2 regions of the Allobosea beijingensis genome follow, and region 1 is predicted to be linked to the other one. Evidence: predicted binding sites of a transcription regulator. Region 1 holds the regulator's gene; the other holds the start of a gene.

Region 1 (7,707 bases):
TCGCGATCGAGGCGGCGTCAGCCACGTCCAACACCAGATGCTTTGCGTTACCGCCGGCTGCGGCGATCTCTGCGCCGGCCTGATCCAATGCAGATTGCCGGCGGGCTGCGAGCGTGACCTCGGCGCCATGGCGCGCGAGGAGCTTGGCGAAATGCAACCCCAGCCCGCCAGAGGCTCCCGTCACCAGAGCGCTCTTCCCCGAAAGATCCTCGAACATCAGGCATCCCGCTTCGAACCGCCCAAGTCTCGGCCGGTTGCCGCCAGCGATCAAGGCGCCCAAACGTCGAAGAGCCCCAGCGCGAACGCCGGGGCTCCCTGTTTCATCTCCGCCGATTGACGGGCTGGTCACTGCCAGGTCTGGCGGCCGTACCAGGCGTCGACATCGCTGGTCGCCTTATCCTTGGCGAGGCCATAGCGCTCCTGAATCTTGCCTTCGAGCTGATCGCGCTTGCCGGCGATGACGTCGAGATCGTCATCGGTCAGCTTGCCCCACTGCTCCTTCACCTTGCCCTTGAGCTGTTTCCAGTTTCCTTCGACGCGGTTCCAGTCCATCGGGACCTCCTCATGCGAGTGTGGATTCCCTAAAACAACGCGCCGGCACCACGATTGTTCATCCGGAAATGCGGCCCTTCAAAAATTACCCGGATATAAATCTTGCCTTATTAAAATCCGGGTCTTATTGGAGCAGCCATCGAACAGATGGACAGCACCGATGCAGATCGCGGACAGGAAGGCGGCGACCGCCGCCTATAAGGAACGGAAAACGGTAACGGGCATCTTCGCCTTCCATTGCGAGGCGGCCGGCCTGACATGGGTCGGACGGGCGCCCGATCTTTCGACGATCGAGAACCGGCTGCGCTTCACGCTGCGCCATGGCAGCCACCGTCAGCGCTCGCTGCAGGCGGCCTGGAACGCGCATGGCCCCGAGGCCTTCCGCTTCGAGGCGCTGGAAAGGCTGGAAGACGAGGATATCGCCTATGTGCTGGACCGCGTGCTGAAGGAGCGCCTCGCCCATTGGCAGGCGAAGCTCGGTGCGGAGGCGCTCTAGGCACTCAATTTGCGGTCGCTACCCTTGTCATTCCGGGGCGCGCCATGGGCGCGAACCCGGAACCCACGGCCGGGTGAGACATTCAAGGCGCCATTGCGAGCCGCTCACCCAGTCGTGGCTTCCGGGTTCTTCGCTTCGCGAAGCCCCGGAATGACAAGAGGGGTTGTGACTCAGAATCGCGCGGCTGCGCCGCTCAATCGTCCATCTTGAGGGCGGCGATGAAGGCTTCCTGCGGGATTTCGACCTTGCCGAACTGCCGCATCTTCTTCTTGCCTTCCTTCTGCTTCTCCAGAAGCTTGCGCTTGCGGGTCGCGTCGCCGCCATAGCACTTGGCGGTGACGTCCTTGCGCAGCGCGCGGATGGTCTCGCGGGCGATGATCTTGCCGCCGATCGCGGCCTGGACCGGGATCTGGAACATATGCGGCGGGATCAGTTCCTTGAGCTTCTCGCACATGGCGCGGCCACGGGCATCGGCGCGCGAGCGATGGACCAGCATCGAGAGCGCATCGACGGGCTCGGCATTGACCAGGATCGACATGCGCACGAGGTCGCCCTCGCGATAATCGGTGATCGCGTAGTCGAAGGAGGCATAGCCCTTCGAGATCGACTTCAGCCGGTCGTAAAAGTCGAACACCACCTCGTTCAGTGGCAGGTCGTAGACGACCTTGGCGCGCGAGCCGACATAGGACAGGTCGGTCTGGATGCCGCGGCGGTCCTGGCAGAGCTTCAGGACGGAGCCGAGATATTCGTCCGGCGTGAAGATCGTCGCCTTGATCCAGGGCTCCTCGATGAATTCGATCTTCATCACGTCCGGCATATCGGCCGGGTTGTGCAGTTCGAGCGTCGTGCCGTCGCGCAGCTTGAGGTGGTAGACCACCGAAGGCGCGGTCGAGATCAGGTTGAGGTTGAACTCGCGCTCCAGCCGCTCCTGGATGATCTCCAGATGCAGCAGCCCGAGGAAGCCGCAGCGGAAGCCGAAGCCGAGCGCGGCCGAAGTCTCCATTTCATAGGAGAACGAGGCGTCGTTCAGGCGCAACCGGCTCATCGCGGCGCGCAGCACCTCGAAATCTGCGGCATCGACCGGGAAGATGCCGCAGAACACCACCGGCTGCACCGGTTTGAAGCCCGGCAGCGGTTCCGCGATCGGCTTCTTCTCGTCGGTGATGGTGTCGCCGACGGCCGTATCCGCGACCTCCTTGATCGAGGCGGTGAAGAAGCCGACCTCGCCGGGGCCGAGTTGCTTGACCTCAGTCATCTTGGGCTTGAACACGCCGACGCGATCGACGCCATAGGAGGCATTGGCCCGCATCATCCGGATCGTCATGCCCTTCTTAAGCACACCGTCGATGACGCGCACCAGCACGACGACGCCGAGATAGGCGTCGTACCATGAGTCGACCAGCAGGCACTTGAGCGGCGCATCGGGATCGCCCATCGGGGCCGGCAGCTTCTCGACGATCGCCTCCAGCACGCCCTCGATATTGAGGCCGGTCTTGGCCGAGATCGGCACGGCTTCGGAGGCATCGAGCCCGATCACGTCCTCGATCTGCTGCTTGATCCGCTCCGGCTCGGCGGCCGGAAGGTCGATCTTGTTGAGGACGGTGACGATCTCGTGGTTGGCGTCGAGCGCCTGATAGACGTTGGCAAGCGTCTGCGCCTCGACGCCCTGTGAGGCGTCGACGACCAAGAGCGAACCCTCGCAGGCCGCGAGCGAGCGCGAGACCTCATAGGCGAAGTCGACATGGCCGGGGGTGTCCATCAGGTTCAGGACATAGTCCTTGCCGTCCTTGGCCCGGTAGTCGAGCCGCACCGTCTGCGCCTTGATGGTGATGCCGCGCTCCTTCTCGATATCCATCGAGTCGAGGATCTGGTCGCTCATGTCGCGGGCGGCGACGGTGCCGGTCTGCTGGATCAGACGGTCGGCCAGCGTCGACTTGCCGTGGTCGATATGGGCAACGATCGAGAAGTTGCGGATATTGTCGATGGAACGGGTGCTCATGCGCGCGCCATAGCAGTGATGCCGCTTGGCGCCAAGCGGTTGACCCGGTTGAGCACCGCTCAGGGGCGTTTTTCCTGGAATCACTTCGTCATCCCGGACGGAGCGAAGTGGAGATCCGGGATCCATCGTTGAGCTCCGGAGCCCTCCGATGGATCCCGGGTCAAGCCCTGGATGACGACGAGGTTCACGCCGATAGCAAATGCAGCTTGCAAATTCCAATATCTGAGAATTATTCTCCATTCATGGAGTTTGAACATGACACCGAGATCGACCGCGTGCTCGGGCAGCGCCTCAAGGCGGCCCGCCAGCGCCAGGGGCTGACGCTCGACGCGCTTGCCGAGCGCAGCGGCGTCAGCCGGGCGATGATCTCGCGCGTCGAGCGCGGCGAATCGAGCCCGACGGCGGCCCTGCTGGTCCGGCTCGGCTCCGGGCTCGGCCTCTCGCTCTCGGCCTTGCTGGAGGAGGATGCAGGAAGCGGGCCGCTGGCGCGCCTGAAGACTCAGCCGGTCTGGCGCGATCCGGCGAGCGGCTATCTGCGCCGTAACGTCTCGCCGCGCGGGACGGGCTCGGGCTTCGAGATCGTCGAGGTGGAGTTGCCGGCCGGTGCCGAGGTCAGGCTCGACAACGCGACCGGTGCCCCAGTGCTCGACCAGCAGATCTGGGTGCTGCGGGGGAGGCTGGACCTGACCGTCGAAGGTATCCGCCACGAGCTTGCCGAGGGCGACTGCCTGCAGATGCATCTGCGCGGCCCGATCGTCTACCGCAATCCGGGCGACGCGCCCGTCCGCTACGCTGTCATCCTCGCTGCGAAAAGTGGCGCCTTCCCGGGACATATCGCATGAATGCGCGCGCTTTCACCGTCGCCATCGAAACGCTCGACGCCAAGGCTGCCGAGGCGGCCGTTCCGGCACTGGCCGAAATCCTGCGCGACAGCGTCGCCAGCGGTGCTTCGGTCGGCTTCATGGACTGGAACACGACGGCCGACTACGAGCGCTTCTGGCGCGATGTCGCGACGGGCGTCGCGGGCGGGCAGATCGTCCTGCTGGCCGCGCGGAACGAGGACGGCCTCGTCGGCACGGCCCAGCTTCACCTGATCGGCAAATCGAACCAGCCGCACCGGGCCGAGATCGCCAAGGTGCTGGTGCATTCGCGGGCCCGCCGGCAGGGCATCGGCGAGGCGCTGATGCAGCGGGCCGAGACGATCGCGCGTGAGAAGAGCCGCGACCTCCTCGTGCTCGACACCGACGAGCACGGCGCTGCGCGGCGGCTCTACAACCGGCTGGGCTGGACCGAAGCCGGAACCATCCCGCGCTATGCGCTGATGCCGGACGGAGCCGATTGCGGCTCGACGTTCTTCTACAAGAGCCTGGCTTGAACCACCCTTGTCATTCCGGGGCACGCCGCAGGCGTGAACCCGGAAACCACGACTGGGTGGGGCATTTGAGATCCAACGGCTGGCCGCTCGCCCGGTCGTGGATTCCGGGTTCTTCGCTACGCGAAGCCCCGGAATGACAGGAGGGGCTCAACCCTCGACCTTGCCGCGGATGTAAGGCTCGACCGGGCCCTTGAGCGTGATCGTCATCGGGCGGCCGAAACGGTCCTTGGCGTTGCCGGCGGAGACCTTCACCCAGCCTTCGGAGACGCAGTACTCCTCGACATTGGTCTTCTCGACGCCCTTGAAGCGGATGCCGATATCGCGGGCCAACACCTCTTCATTGTAGAAAGGGCTGTCCGGATTGACGGAAAGACGGTCGGGAAGCTGCTCGGACATGGGTCTCGCACCTAGACTGGAAAAGTGTTGCTTTGCCCGCTCGATAGCCGCTTCCGCCGGCAAAGCCAACTCAGGGCCTTGAGGCCGGCCTAGCGGCTGCCGTCCAGAAGGCGGCCGACGACCTTGGCGGTGTAATCGACCATCGGCACGATGCGGGCATAGTTCAGGCGCGTCGGGCCGATGATGCCGACGACGCCGACGATGCGCTGCTCGGCGTCGCGGAAGGGCGCGGCGACCATCGAGGAGCCCGACATCGAGAACAGCTTGTTCTCCGAGCCGATGAAGATGCGCACGCCGTCGCCATCCTCGGCCCGCGTCAGCAGGTCGATGACGTCGGTCTGTGTCTCGAGATCGCCGAAGAGCATGCGGATGCGCTCGAGGTCCTCCTGCGCGCGGAGATCGTCGAGCAGGTTGGCCTGGCCGCGCACGATGAGATGGCGGTCGCTGCCGGGGCCGGCCTGGGTCGCGATGCCGCTTTCGACGAGGCGGGCCGTCAGCGCATCAAGCTCGCGCTCCATCAGGGCGCGCTGCCCGCCGATCTCGCCGCGCAGTTCGGCAAGCGTCTTGCCGAGGATACGGGCGTTGAGAAAGTTCGCGGCCTCGCTCAGCGCCGAGGCCGGCAAGCCGGCCGGGAGCGCCAGCAGGCGGTTCTCGACCGTGCCGTCCTCGGACACGAGCACGACCAGAGCGCGGGCCGGATCGAGCCGGACGAACTCGATATGCTTCAGCCGGACATCGGCCTTGGTGGTGACGACGACGCCGGCGCCGCGCGACAGGCCGGACAGCAGCGCCGAGGCTTCGGTCAGCGTCTGGTCGAGATTGCGGTTGCTGGCGGCAACCCTGATCTGGGCCTCGATGCGCGCGCGCTCATCGGCCGTGAGGTTGCCGACCTCCATCATCGCATCGACGAAGAAGCGCAGGCCCCGTTCGGTGGGCAGGCGCCCCGCGGAGGTGTGTGGCGCGTAGATCAGCCCGGCCATTTCGAGATCGGTCATGACATTGCGCACCGTCGCGGGCGAGAGCGCCATCGGCAGCAGGCGGGCAATGTTGCGCGAGCCGACCGGCTCACCCGTCGTCAAATAGCCGTCGACGATCTGGCGAAAGATCTCGCGCGAGCGCTGGTCGGTCTCGACCAGGCTGCTCATCGTCTCGGGGCGGGGCGTATGGGCGCTCATGAACCTTTTTCAGGCGAACCGTCGTTCTCGTCCTATTGTCGTCATGCAAAGCGCGGGGATCAAGGGGCGTCCTTGCTCGTGCCTCGCCCGCGCCTTGCCGTGCGCGGCGCAAGCGCCTACAAGCCGCCACTTCCCCAGAGACAGGATCAATTCATGCGACCCTCCAAACGCGCCGCCGACGAGATGCGCAAGGTCACGCTCGAACGCGGCGTGGTGCGCTATGCCGAGGGTTCCTGCATGGTCACGTTCGGCGAAACCAAGGTGCTCTGCGCCGCGACCGTCGAGGAAAAGGGGCCGCCGTGGCTGCGCGGCACCGGCAAGGGCTGGGTCACCGCCGAATATTCGATGCTGCCGCGCGCCACGCATGAGCGCACGCGCCGCGAGGTCACCTCGGGCAAGCCCTCCGGCCGCACGCAGGAAATCCAGCGCCTGATCGGCCGCTCGCTGCGCGCCGTGGTCGATCTCACCGCGATCGGCGAGCGCCAGATCGTCGTCGATTGCGACGTGCTCCAGGCCGATGGCGGCACGCGCACGGCCTCGATCACCGGCGCCTGGGTCGCGCTGCACGACGCGCTGAAATGGATGGAAGGGCGCGGCCTGCTCAAGGGCACGAACCCGCTCAAGGACCATGTCGCCGCGATCTCCTGCGGCATCGTTGCCGGCAATCCGGTGATCGATCTCGACTATGTCGAGGATTCCGGCGCGCAGACCGACGCGAATTTCGTCATCACCGGCTCCGGCGGCATCGTCGAGGTGCAGGGCACGGCCGAAGGCGCCCCCTTCTCCGAGGAGGAGCTGCTCGCGCTGCTCAAGCTCGCCAAGGGCGGCGTCGCCAAGCTCGTCACGCTGCAGAAGGCGGCGGTGGCCTAGTTGCCGTCATAGAGCACAGCGTCATCCCGGACGCAGCGAAGCGGAGATCCGGGATCCATCGTAGAGCGCGGCGCCTTTCGATGGATCCCGGGGCAAGCCCGGGATGACGGCGTGGTTCCAGAGGACAAAAAGAGATGTCGGAGCACCGCCTCCTCACCGGCAAGGTCGTGATCGCGACCCATAACCAGGGCAAGTTGCGCGAAATGCGTGACTTGCTGGCGCCCTATGGCATCGAGCTCGTCTCGGCCGGGGAGCTCGGCCTGCCGGAGCCGGTCGAGGATGGCTACATGTTCTCGGAAAACGCGGCGATCAAGGCGGTCGCCGCGGCGAGCGCCAGCGGTTTGCCAGCGCTTTCCGACGATTCCGGCATCTGCATCGACGCGCTCGACGGCGCGCCCGGCCTGTTCTCGGCCAACTGGGCCGGACCGGGGAAGGATTTCGGCCCGGCGATCGGGCGCGTGCAGATGGAGCTCGCCAAGCGCGGCGCCATCACGCCGGAGAAGCGCAAGGCACATTTCGTCTCGGCGCTGGTGATCGCCTGGCCTGACGGGCACCAGGAGCTGTTCGAAGGCCGCGTCTTCGGCACCGTGACCGAGCAGGCGCGTGGCCTCGGCGGCTTCGGCTACGATCCGATCTTCCTGCCCGATGACCATGACAAGACCTTCGGCGAAATGACGGCCGAGGAGAAGCACGGCATTCCGGCCGATGGCTCGCCCGGCCTGTCGCATCGTGCGCGCGCCTTCCATGTGCTCGCCACCGCCTGCCTGAGGAAGCCGGCGTGAGCGCCCCGGCCGCCCTCGCCGCGCGGCCTTCAATCCTGCATCCGACGGCGGATGCGGGCTTC
Region 2 (7,707 bases), 2.8 Mb from region 1:
CCATGGGCGCCGGATCGGGGGGAACCCCGATATCGCCGAGGAAGCCGTTGCAGTAGCGCGCCGGAATATTCATCGCCCGACACAACGCGATGGCTAGGTGAGTGAAGTCGCGGCAGACGCCTACCCGCTCGTTCATGGCTTGCGCGGCAGTCCGCGTACTGCGGGCGCACTGATAGTCGAAGCAGATCTGCGCGTTCACGTAATTGCAGATCTGCTGAACCCTGTTCCAGCCCGGCGCAAAACTCCCGAACAGATTCCAAGCTGTGGCCGACAGCTCGTCGACCTCACAATAGCGGCTCGGCAGCATGTATTCGATCACGTCAGAAGGCAGATCGGCGGGCCATATCTCCACCGCCGCCGGATCGAACTGATCGGGCGTGCCGGAATCGCGGACGACCATATCGTTGGTGAGGATCGCCCCGCCTGCGGGAATGACGAGCCTGCGACAGAGATTGCCGAAGCCGTCCGTGTACTCCTCCACGGGCACATCGCTTCCGTCGACGACGGAGGCGGCCCGCGCGTTGGGTCCAGTCACGAAATCCGGCTGTCGGCTCGGATGCGGGTCGAGCAGCAAGATTCCCGGAGTAGCCTGGATCGTACCGATCTCGATCCGGTAGCCGACGCGAATGTCCATGGATGTCCTCTCACCTGAACGGGTGAGACCGCAACACAAGGCCACAGAGCCGAGTTCCGGGCGACTATGCGGAGATTTTAGACACCTTCGCGCGCTTGGCTTTGACCGGCGGCAACGCGAGAGCCATGGCCTGGTCTTGTGCCTCCTTTGCAAGCCGAAGGCCCCGCAGACGGGCTGTGTTCTCGGCGCGCTGTTGGATGATGCTGTCCATCTCCGATGTCATCCGACCTCTCGCCAGCGACTTGGTCTGAAGCTTGAGGAATTGATTGTCCGCTGTCATGCGCTGCTTGGATTGTTGAAGCATGCCGCTTCTCCTTGGGTTCTCGTCGAGCACTGAATGTTCAGCGCAAGTAGGCTGAAAGCAAAAAAGGCCGAGCATGAGCCCGGCCTTTCCGATGGCTATGTTCAAGGCGCCAGTACATCCGTGGTCGCCGTTGACGCATCGCCTGATTACGCGGTCTGGAGCTGCTCCGCCGCCATCTTCCCGGACTTGTTGTCGCGAGCGACCTCAAACCCGATCTTCTGGCCTTCGCGGAGATCCCGCATGCCAGCCCGCTCGACGGCGGAGACATGAACGAACACGTCCTGACCGCCATCGTCGGGCTGGATGAAGCCGAAGCCCTTGGTCGAGTTGAACCATTTCACGGTGCCGGTGGTCATGAATAACCCTCCTTCTGGCAAACTCTGTCGCTCCCCGACAGGATGTCGGGAGAGTTCAGAACGATTTTGAAAGGGGGGATCATCGAACCCACGCTCGGAGCGCGGCAAAACAAAAACCAACCAAGCAATCTCGATGTACTTATATTTATGAGATGACTTTCAAAAACGCAAGGAAATTCTTTCACAGCAATCACGAAACAGGAAATCAGTACGATTTTATTTTCCATAGACCGTTCCTTTTCGGGACCGGCTCGGGACGGAGGTCATCGCAGAGCATGAATGCGCCGCGATAGTCTTTCGACGACGACCCCGGCCGCAAACCCAGCCGCGACTCCTGAAGGCCAATGAGCCAGGGCAGGGACACGCGACAGCGCCAGCGCGCCGAAGGCACTCCACAGCCATGGCGGCGAACCGGTCCCGGAACCGGCCAGAAACGATGCCAAGGCGCCGGCATGCATCGCGTGCCCGGAGGGAAACGCATCGCTCGCCCTACCGATCAATTGATGCCTTACAGGGGGCCGAATGACGCGATCGGGACGCTGCTGATCGACAAACCTTTTGATTCCGTGGTGGAGAATCGTCGTCGTGGCGAAAACGGCGAGATAGCGCAGAGAGGTTTGTCGCTTCCCCGGGGGCGAGACCAGCCACCAGATCGCTCCCGTGCTCAATAACGTCCGCGCATCACAGGCCCATCCGAGGGCCTTGGCGGCTCGACCGCTCCCGCTCGGAGCGTTCTGTGCGAGCGCCCGCACGGATCTCTTCTCGCATTTGCTGACCTCCAGGCGGATGCGAGGCAAGCGAAACAACGGCACTTTCTCGCTCTGAAACATTCATATCCTTTCAATGGCGCCTTCGCCTCAAAAGTCGCCCGGCCCCGCCGCCGCGGTGCCGGGCTCCTTGTCAGGCGTGGCCGCGCGAGCCTTCCTTGCGGCCGCTGGCGAACGCGGCCACGTCGGGAGCAAGGAGATCATGCTTCTCCGCCCAGGACGCGAACAAGCCGCGCGCCGTATCCGCTTCGATCTCGCCGCGGATCGCCGCCAGGCAGGCCTTCAGCGCGAAGCCGTGGACCGCATCGCGCCTGCTCGCCGGCCAGTCGGCCAGGAACATATAGGCCTCCATGGCAGACGCGATCGCCGCCGGATGCCCAAGACCGGTCAGGATCACGACCGGCCTCTCGAAGTCGTCTGATGTCATCATGCAGTCCTCCCGCGGCGGGGAGCGATTGCCAACGTTGCCATAGCCATATCCTCCTGGAAGCAACATGGATCCGGGTTGGTCGATCGCCGCGTCGAGCGCGCTGTAGCTGTCGGCGGCTGCGATGATTTTGGGATGTGTTCTCCTCGGATCAAGCCCGTCGACGCATCGACGTCACTGAAGCCGGAACTCGCCGCTGACCGCGCTGAGGTCGGCCGGGCCGATCAGGTCCTTGTGGGCGACGGTGATGCGGAACAGCCTGCCATCAAGCTTGGCCTGCCAGAAGGCGAGGAATTTGTTGAGCTCGGGAAAGCGCGGAGCGAGGTCGTAGTCCTGCCAGACATATTCCTGGAGGATGGAAGGGTGGTCGGGCAGGCGGTAGAGGATGCCGGCGGTGGTCAATCCGTAGCCGGCGATCTGGCGGGCGAAGTCCGTCGAAGCCATTCCTTTCAGCTCCCTGGTTTCACTGCGCCGATGGCAGCGGATTCTCAACGCTCTGGCAAGATAAAAAGTTGCGTTTGTGCTGCCTTTTCAGCCTGTTAGCACTCGATCAAAAAAAGTGCTGCCGACCTCTTGAAGGCAAAAATCGGGCAACCCAAATCTTCGCGCGGGCACGGCGCCTCAGGGCGCGCGGAACCTCGCCGCGAGACCTGAACAGGGCCGGCCCGCTTTGACATGTGACCGACATGGAAACTGGAGGAACTCATGAAGTTTCGGCCACTGCATGACCGCGTCGTCGTGAAGCGCATCGACGCCGAGGAGAAGACCAAGGGCGGGATCATCATTCCCGACACCGCCAAGGAAAAGCCGCAGGAGGGCGAGGTCGTCGCCGTCGGCGCCGGCGCGCGCGACGAGACCGGAAAGCTCGTGCCACCCGACGTCAAGGTCGGCGACCGCGTGCTCTTCGGCAAATGGAGCGGCACCGAGGTCAAGATCGACGGCCAGGATCTCCTGATCATGAAGGAGACCGACATCATGGGCGTCGTCGAGACGACGGCCGCCCTCAAGAAGGCCGCCTAACGGGGCCTTCATCCCACATCATCAACCTGAAACCTCAAGTCTGAAGGAGTGAGGAATCATGGCTGCGAAGGACGTGAAGTTTTCGCAGGACGCGCGCGAGCGGATGCTGCGCGGCGTCGACACGCTTGCCAATGCCGTGAAGGTCACGCTGGGTCCGAAGGGCCGCAACGTCGTGATCGAGAAGTCGTTCGGTGCGCCGCGCATCACCAAGGACGGCGTCACCGTCGCCAAGGAGATCGAGCTTTCCGACAAGTTCGAGAACATGGGCGCCCAGATGGTGCGCGAGGTGGCCTCGAAGCAGAACGACGCGGCAGGTGACGGCACCACGACCGCGACCGTGCTCGCCCAGGCGATCGTCCGCGAGGGCGCCAAGGCGGTGGCCGCCGGCATCAATCCGATGGACCTGAAGCGCGGCATCGATCTCGCCGTCGAAGCGGTGACGAAGTCGCTCGGCGAGCATTCCAAGACGATCACCGGCTCGGAGGAGGTCGCGCAGGTCGGCACCATCTCGGCCAATGGCGACCGCACCATCGGCGAAATGATCGCCGAGGCGATGAAGAAGGTCGGCAACGAGGGCGTCATCACCGTCGAGGAAGCCAAGACGGCCGAGACGGAGCTCGATGTCGTGGAGGGCATGCAGTTCGATCGCGGCTATCTCTCGCCCTATTTCGTGACCAGCACCGAGAAGATGGTCGCGGAGCTCGAAGATCCCTACATCCTGATCCACGAGAAGAAGCTCTCGGGTCTCCAGACGATGCTGCCGCTGCTGGAAGCGGTGGTGCAGACCGGAAAGCCGCTGCTGATCGTGGCGGAAGATGTCGAGGGCGAGGCTCTGGCCACGCTCGTTGTCAACAAGCTCCGGGGCGGCCTGAAGATCGCGGCCGTCAAGGCTCCTGGCTTCGGCGACCGCCGCAAGGCGATGCTCGAGGATATCGCCATCCTGACCGGCGGCACCGCGATCAGCGAGGATCTCGGCATCAAGCTGGAGACCGTTACGCTCGACATGCTCGGCCGCGCCAAGAAGGTCCGGATCGAGAAGGAGAACACCACCATCGTCGATGGCGCTGGCGCGAAGGCCGAGATCGACGCCCGGGTCGCGCAGATCAAGGCGCAGATCGAGGAAACCTCCTCGGACTACGACCGTGAGAAGCTCCAGGAACGCCTGGCCAAGCTCGCCGGCGGCGTCGCGGTCATCCGCGTCGGCGGCGCGACCGAAGTCGAGGTCAAGGAGAAGAAGGACCGCGTCGACGATGCCCTGAACGCCACCCGCGCAGCGGTCGAGGAAGGCATCCTGCCGGGCGGCGGGGTGGCCTTGCTGCGCGCGGTCAAGGCGCTCGAAGGGCTCGTGCCCGGCAATGACGATCAGCGCACCGGCATCGAGATCGTCCGCAAGGCGATCACTGCTCCGGCCCGCCAGATCGTCGAGAACGCGGGCGGCGATGGCGCGGTCGTGGTTGGCAAGCTGCTGGAGTCGCAGGACTACGCCTGGGGCTACAACGCGCAGACCGGCGAGTACGGCGATCTGGTCAAGGCCGGCATCATCGACCCGACCAAGGTCGTGCGCACGGCAATCCAGGACGCGGCGTCGGTCGCGGGCCTGCTGATCACCACCGAGGCGATGATCGCCGAGGCGCCGAAGAAGGACGCGGCACCGGCCATGCCCGCCGGCGGCATGGACTATTGAGCATCGTGGGCGCCGCGGTTTCCGCGGCGCCCACTTCTAACGTCCAAATTTCTAGGCATGCTGAGGGGAGCCATGCCCTTTTCATCACTGACCGATCCCATCGACTTGGCCCGCGCCGAAGCTGCTTTGGAAAAGGCGTGGTCGAAACTCAAGCCGGCGCTTCCGGAAGGTTCGGACGAGTTGGAGCGAAACAACCTCGCCTATATCGTGGCTTCGCTGGTTCCGCTGGCGCTCGACGAGGATGATCTCGCACAACGCGCGATCGACCGGTTTCGCGAGAAGGCCTAGGCGAGAGGCCGCATGAAATCCCCGACATTTCCTCAATCGCATCAGATATCCGACATGACCGATGCCCCACAAGAACCTAAGGACCTCTCGCCTTCCGACCGCTTCAAGGCCCTCATCACCAATGCTGAGAGCGCAACGTATGGGCTCAAGGATAATCTCCTAGCCGTCATGACGCGGGATGGATCGGCAACGTGGCAGACCGTCGCCGCTCACATCGAGGCTCAGTTGCCTGGCGCCGGCGAGTTCGCGACCGCGCGCCTGAACGCCATACTTGCTCTGGTCAGGACGTTGTCTAACCGACAAGCGTCGGGGAGCGGGTGAACGGCGCTCTCTATACCCCCGGCCGTCAGCAAACAGGCTGGCTCGCCGCGGGCCCGCGCGATATCGCTCTCTGCCAGCGTCTCCCCGCCGCCAATCTATTCGAGAAATCCGAATGACAACGACCGCCACAGCCGAGCATCGCAGCTTCGAAGCCGACGTCTCCCGCCTGCTCCACATGATGGTGCATTCGGTCTATTCCGACCGGGACGTTTTCCTGCGCGAGCTGATATCGAACGCAGCTGATGCCTGCGAGAAGCTGCGCTACGACGCGATCGGCACCCCCGCGCTTCTGGGGGATGACCCGAAGCTCACGATCACCATCTCGGCCGATCCGGAGGCCGGCAGGCTGACCATTGCCGACAACGGCATCGGTATGAGCCATGACGAGATGATCGAAGCTCTCGGCACGATCGCCCGCTCCGGCACGCGCAGCTTCATGGAGCGGGTAGCAACCGCTGATGGCAAGGACGGCGCGCAGCTCATCGGCCAGTTCGGCGTCGGCTTTTATTCCGCCTTCATGGTGGCCGAGAAGGTCGAGGTTTTCAGCCGCCGTGCCGGCAGCGCCGAAGCTTGGATCTGGTCTTCGGACGGCAAGGGCGAGTTCACCGTGGCGCCTGCGGCGCTGGACGCGGCTCCGTCCCGCGGGACGCGCGTGACGCTTCACCTGATGGAGGAGGCCAAGTCCTATGCCGAACGCTGGACGCTGGAGCGCATCGTCACGGAACAGTCCGGCCATGTACCGGTCCCGATCTCGCTGATCACGGAGCCGGGCGCCGATGCGGTCGCCCTCTCCGACGGAGCCGCGCTCTGGACCAGGCCGAAAAGCGAGATCACGAAGGACGAATATGCTGATTTCTACCGCAGCGTTGCGGGACAATATGACGAGCCGGCGGCCACGATCCATTTTCGCGCCGAAGGCCTGCACGAATATACCGCGCTCGCCTTCGTCCCGGGCGCGCGTCCGTTCGATCTCTTCGACGCCGACCGCAAGGGGCGGATCAAGCTCTACGTGAAGCGCGTCTTCATCACGGACGAAGCCGAGCTCCTTCCGCGCTACCTGCGCTTCGTGCGCGGCATCGTCGACACCGCCGACCTGCCGCTCAACGTCTCTCGCGAGATGATCCAGGACAGCCCGATGCTCGGGGCGATCAAGAAGGGTGTCACCAGCCGTGTCCTCGCCGATCTCGCGAAACTGGCCGAACAGGAACCGGATACATTCCGCCTGATCTGGGACAATTTCGGCGTCGTCATCAAGGAAGGACTGTACGAGGATTTCGCGCGCCGGGAGCAACTGCTCGGCCTCGCTCGCTTCCGGACCACGGCCTCCGGCGAAGGGTGGCGCAGCCTCAAGGACTATGTCGGCGCGCTCAAGGACAACCAGACCGCGATCTACTACATCGCCGGCGACGACGCCTCCCGGATCGCCAACTCCCCGCAGCTCGAAGGTTTTCGGGCGCGAGGCATCGAGGTGCTGCTGCTGTCGGATCCGATCGACAGCTTCTGGGCCTCGGCAGCACCGGATTTCGAAGGCAATGCGTTCAAATCCGTGACCCAAGGTGCGGCCGATCTCGGTCTCATCCCGCTACTCGACGGCGCAACGCCTTCTTCCGCTGAAACGGATGAGACAATCGGTGCCCTGCTCGCGTCGATGAAGGAGATCTTGGCGGACGAGGTCGCTGACGTCCGAACCTCCGATCGATTGACCGAGAGCGCGGTCTGCCTAGTTGCATCGGACAAGGGGCCGGATCGCCAGTTCGAACGCTTGCTCAGCGCCGCCGGCCGGGTCGACAGCGCGGCCAAGCCGATCCTCGAGGTCAACCCGCGCCATGCGATGGTCTCAGCCCTCGCGTCTGTCGAAGATGATGCGTTGCGTAGCGACGTCGCCCATCTGCTCCTGGATACCGCG

Evidence for each region. Region 1 encodes HrcA, which represses chaperone genes, less so after heat shock. Its sites were predicted from a motif close to GTTAGCACTCNCNNNNNGNGAGTGCTAAC; they were not measured.
Region 2: the regulator HrcA is predicted to act here: its motif matches at 3,027-3,055, upstream of groES (co-chaperone GroES).

What each region holds. Positions count from the first base shown of each region.
Region 1 covers NZ_CP132359.1:2,598,414-2,606,120, reverse strand. The annotation lists gene Q9235_RS12570 (SDR family NAD(P)-dependent oxidoreductase) at 1-217, opposite strand, end outside; gene Q9235_RS12565 (CsbD family protein) at 346-552, opposite strand; gene Q9235_RS12560 (GIY-YIG nuclease family protein) at 713-1,048, shown strand; gene lepA (translation elongation factor 4) at 1,242-3,047, opposite strand; gene Q9235_RS12550 (helix-turn-helix domain-containing protein) at 3,290-3,889, shown strand; gene Q9235_RS12545 (GNAT family N-acetyltransferase) at 3,886-4,422, shown strand; gene Q9235_RS12540 (DUF3297 family protein) at 4,570-4,818, opposite strand; gene hrcA (heat-inducible transcriptional repressor HrcA) at 4,908-5,993, opposite strand; gene rph (ribonuclease PH) at 6,147-6,863, shown strand; gene rdgB (RdgB/HAM1 family non-canonical purine NTP pyrophosphatase) at 6,998-7,645, shown strand; gene hemW (radical SAM family heme chaperone HemW) at 7,642-7,707, shown strand, end outside.
Region 2 covers NZ_CP132359.1:5,364,324-5,372,030, reverse strand. The annotation lists gene Q9235_RS25790 (transglutaminase-like domain-containing protein) at 1-634, opposite strand, end outside; gene Q9235_RS25785 (hypothetical protein) at 699-1,043, opposite strand; gene Q9235_RS25780 (cold-shock protein) at 1,085-1,294, opposite strand; gene Q9235_RS25775 (phosphatase PAP2 family protein) at 1,558-2,124, opposite strand; gene Q9235_RS25770 (DUF982 domain-containing protein) at 2,195-2,488, opposite strand; gene Q9235_RS25765 (usg protein) at 2,663-2,932, opposite strand; gene groES (co-chaperone GroES) at 3,194-3,508, shown strand; gene groL (chaperonin GroEL) at 3,567-5,192, shown strand; gene Q9235_RS25750 (hypothetical protein) at 5,265-5,480, shown strand; gene Q9235_RS25745 (hypothetical protein) at 5,493-5,801, shown strand; gene htpG (molecular chaperone HtpG) at 5,914-7,707, shown strand, end outside.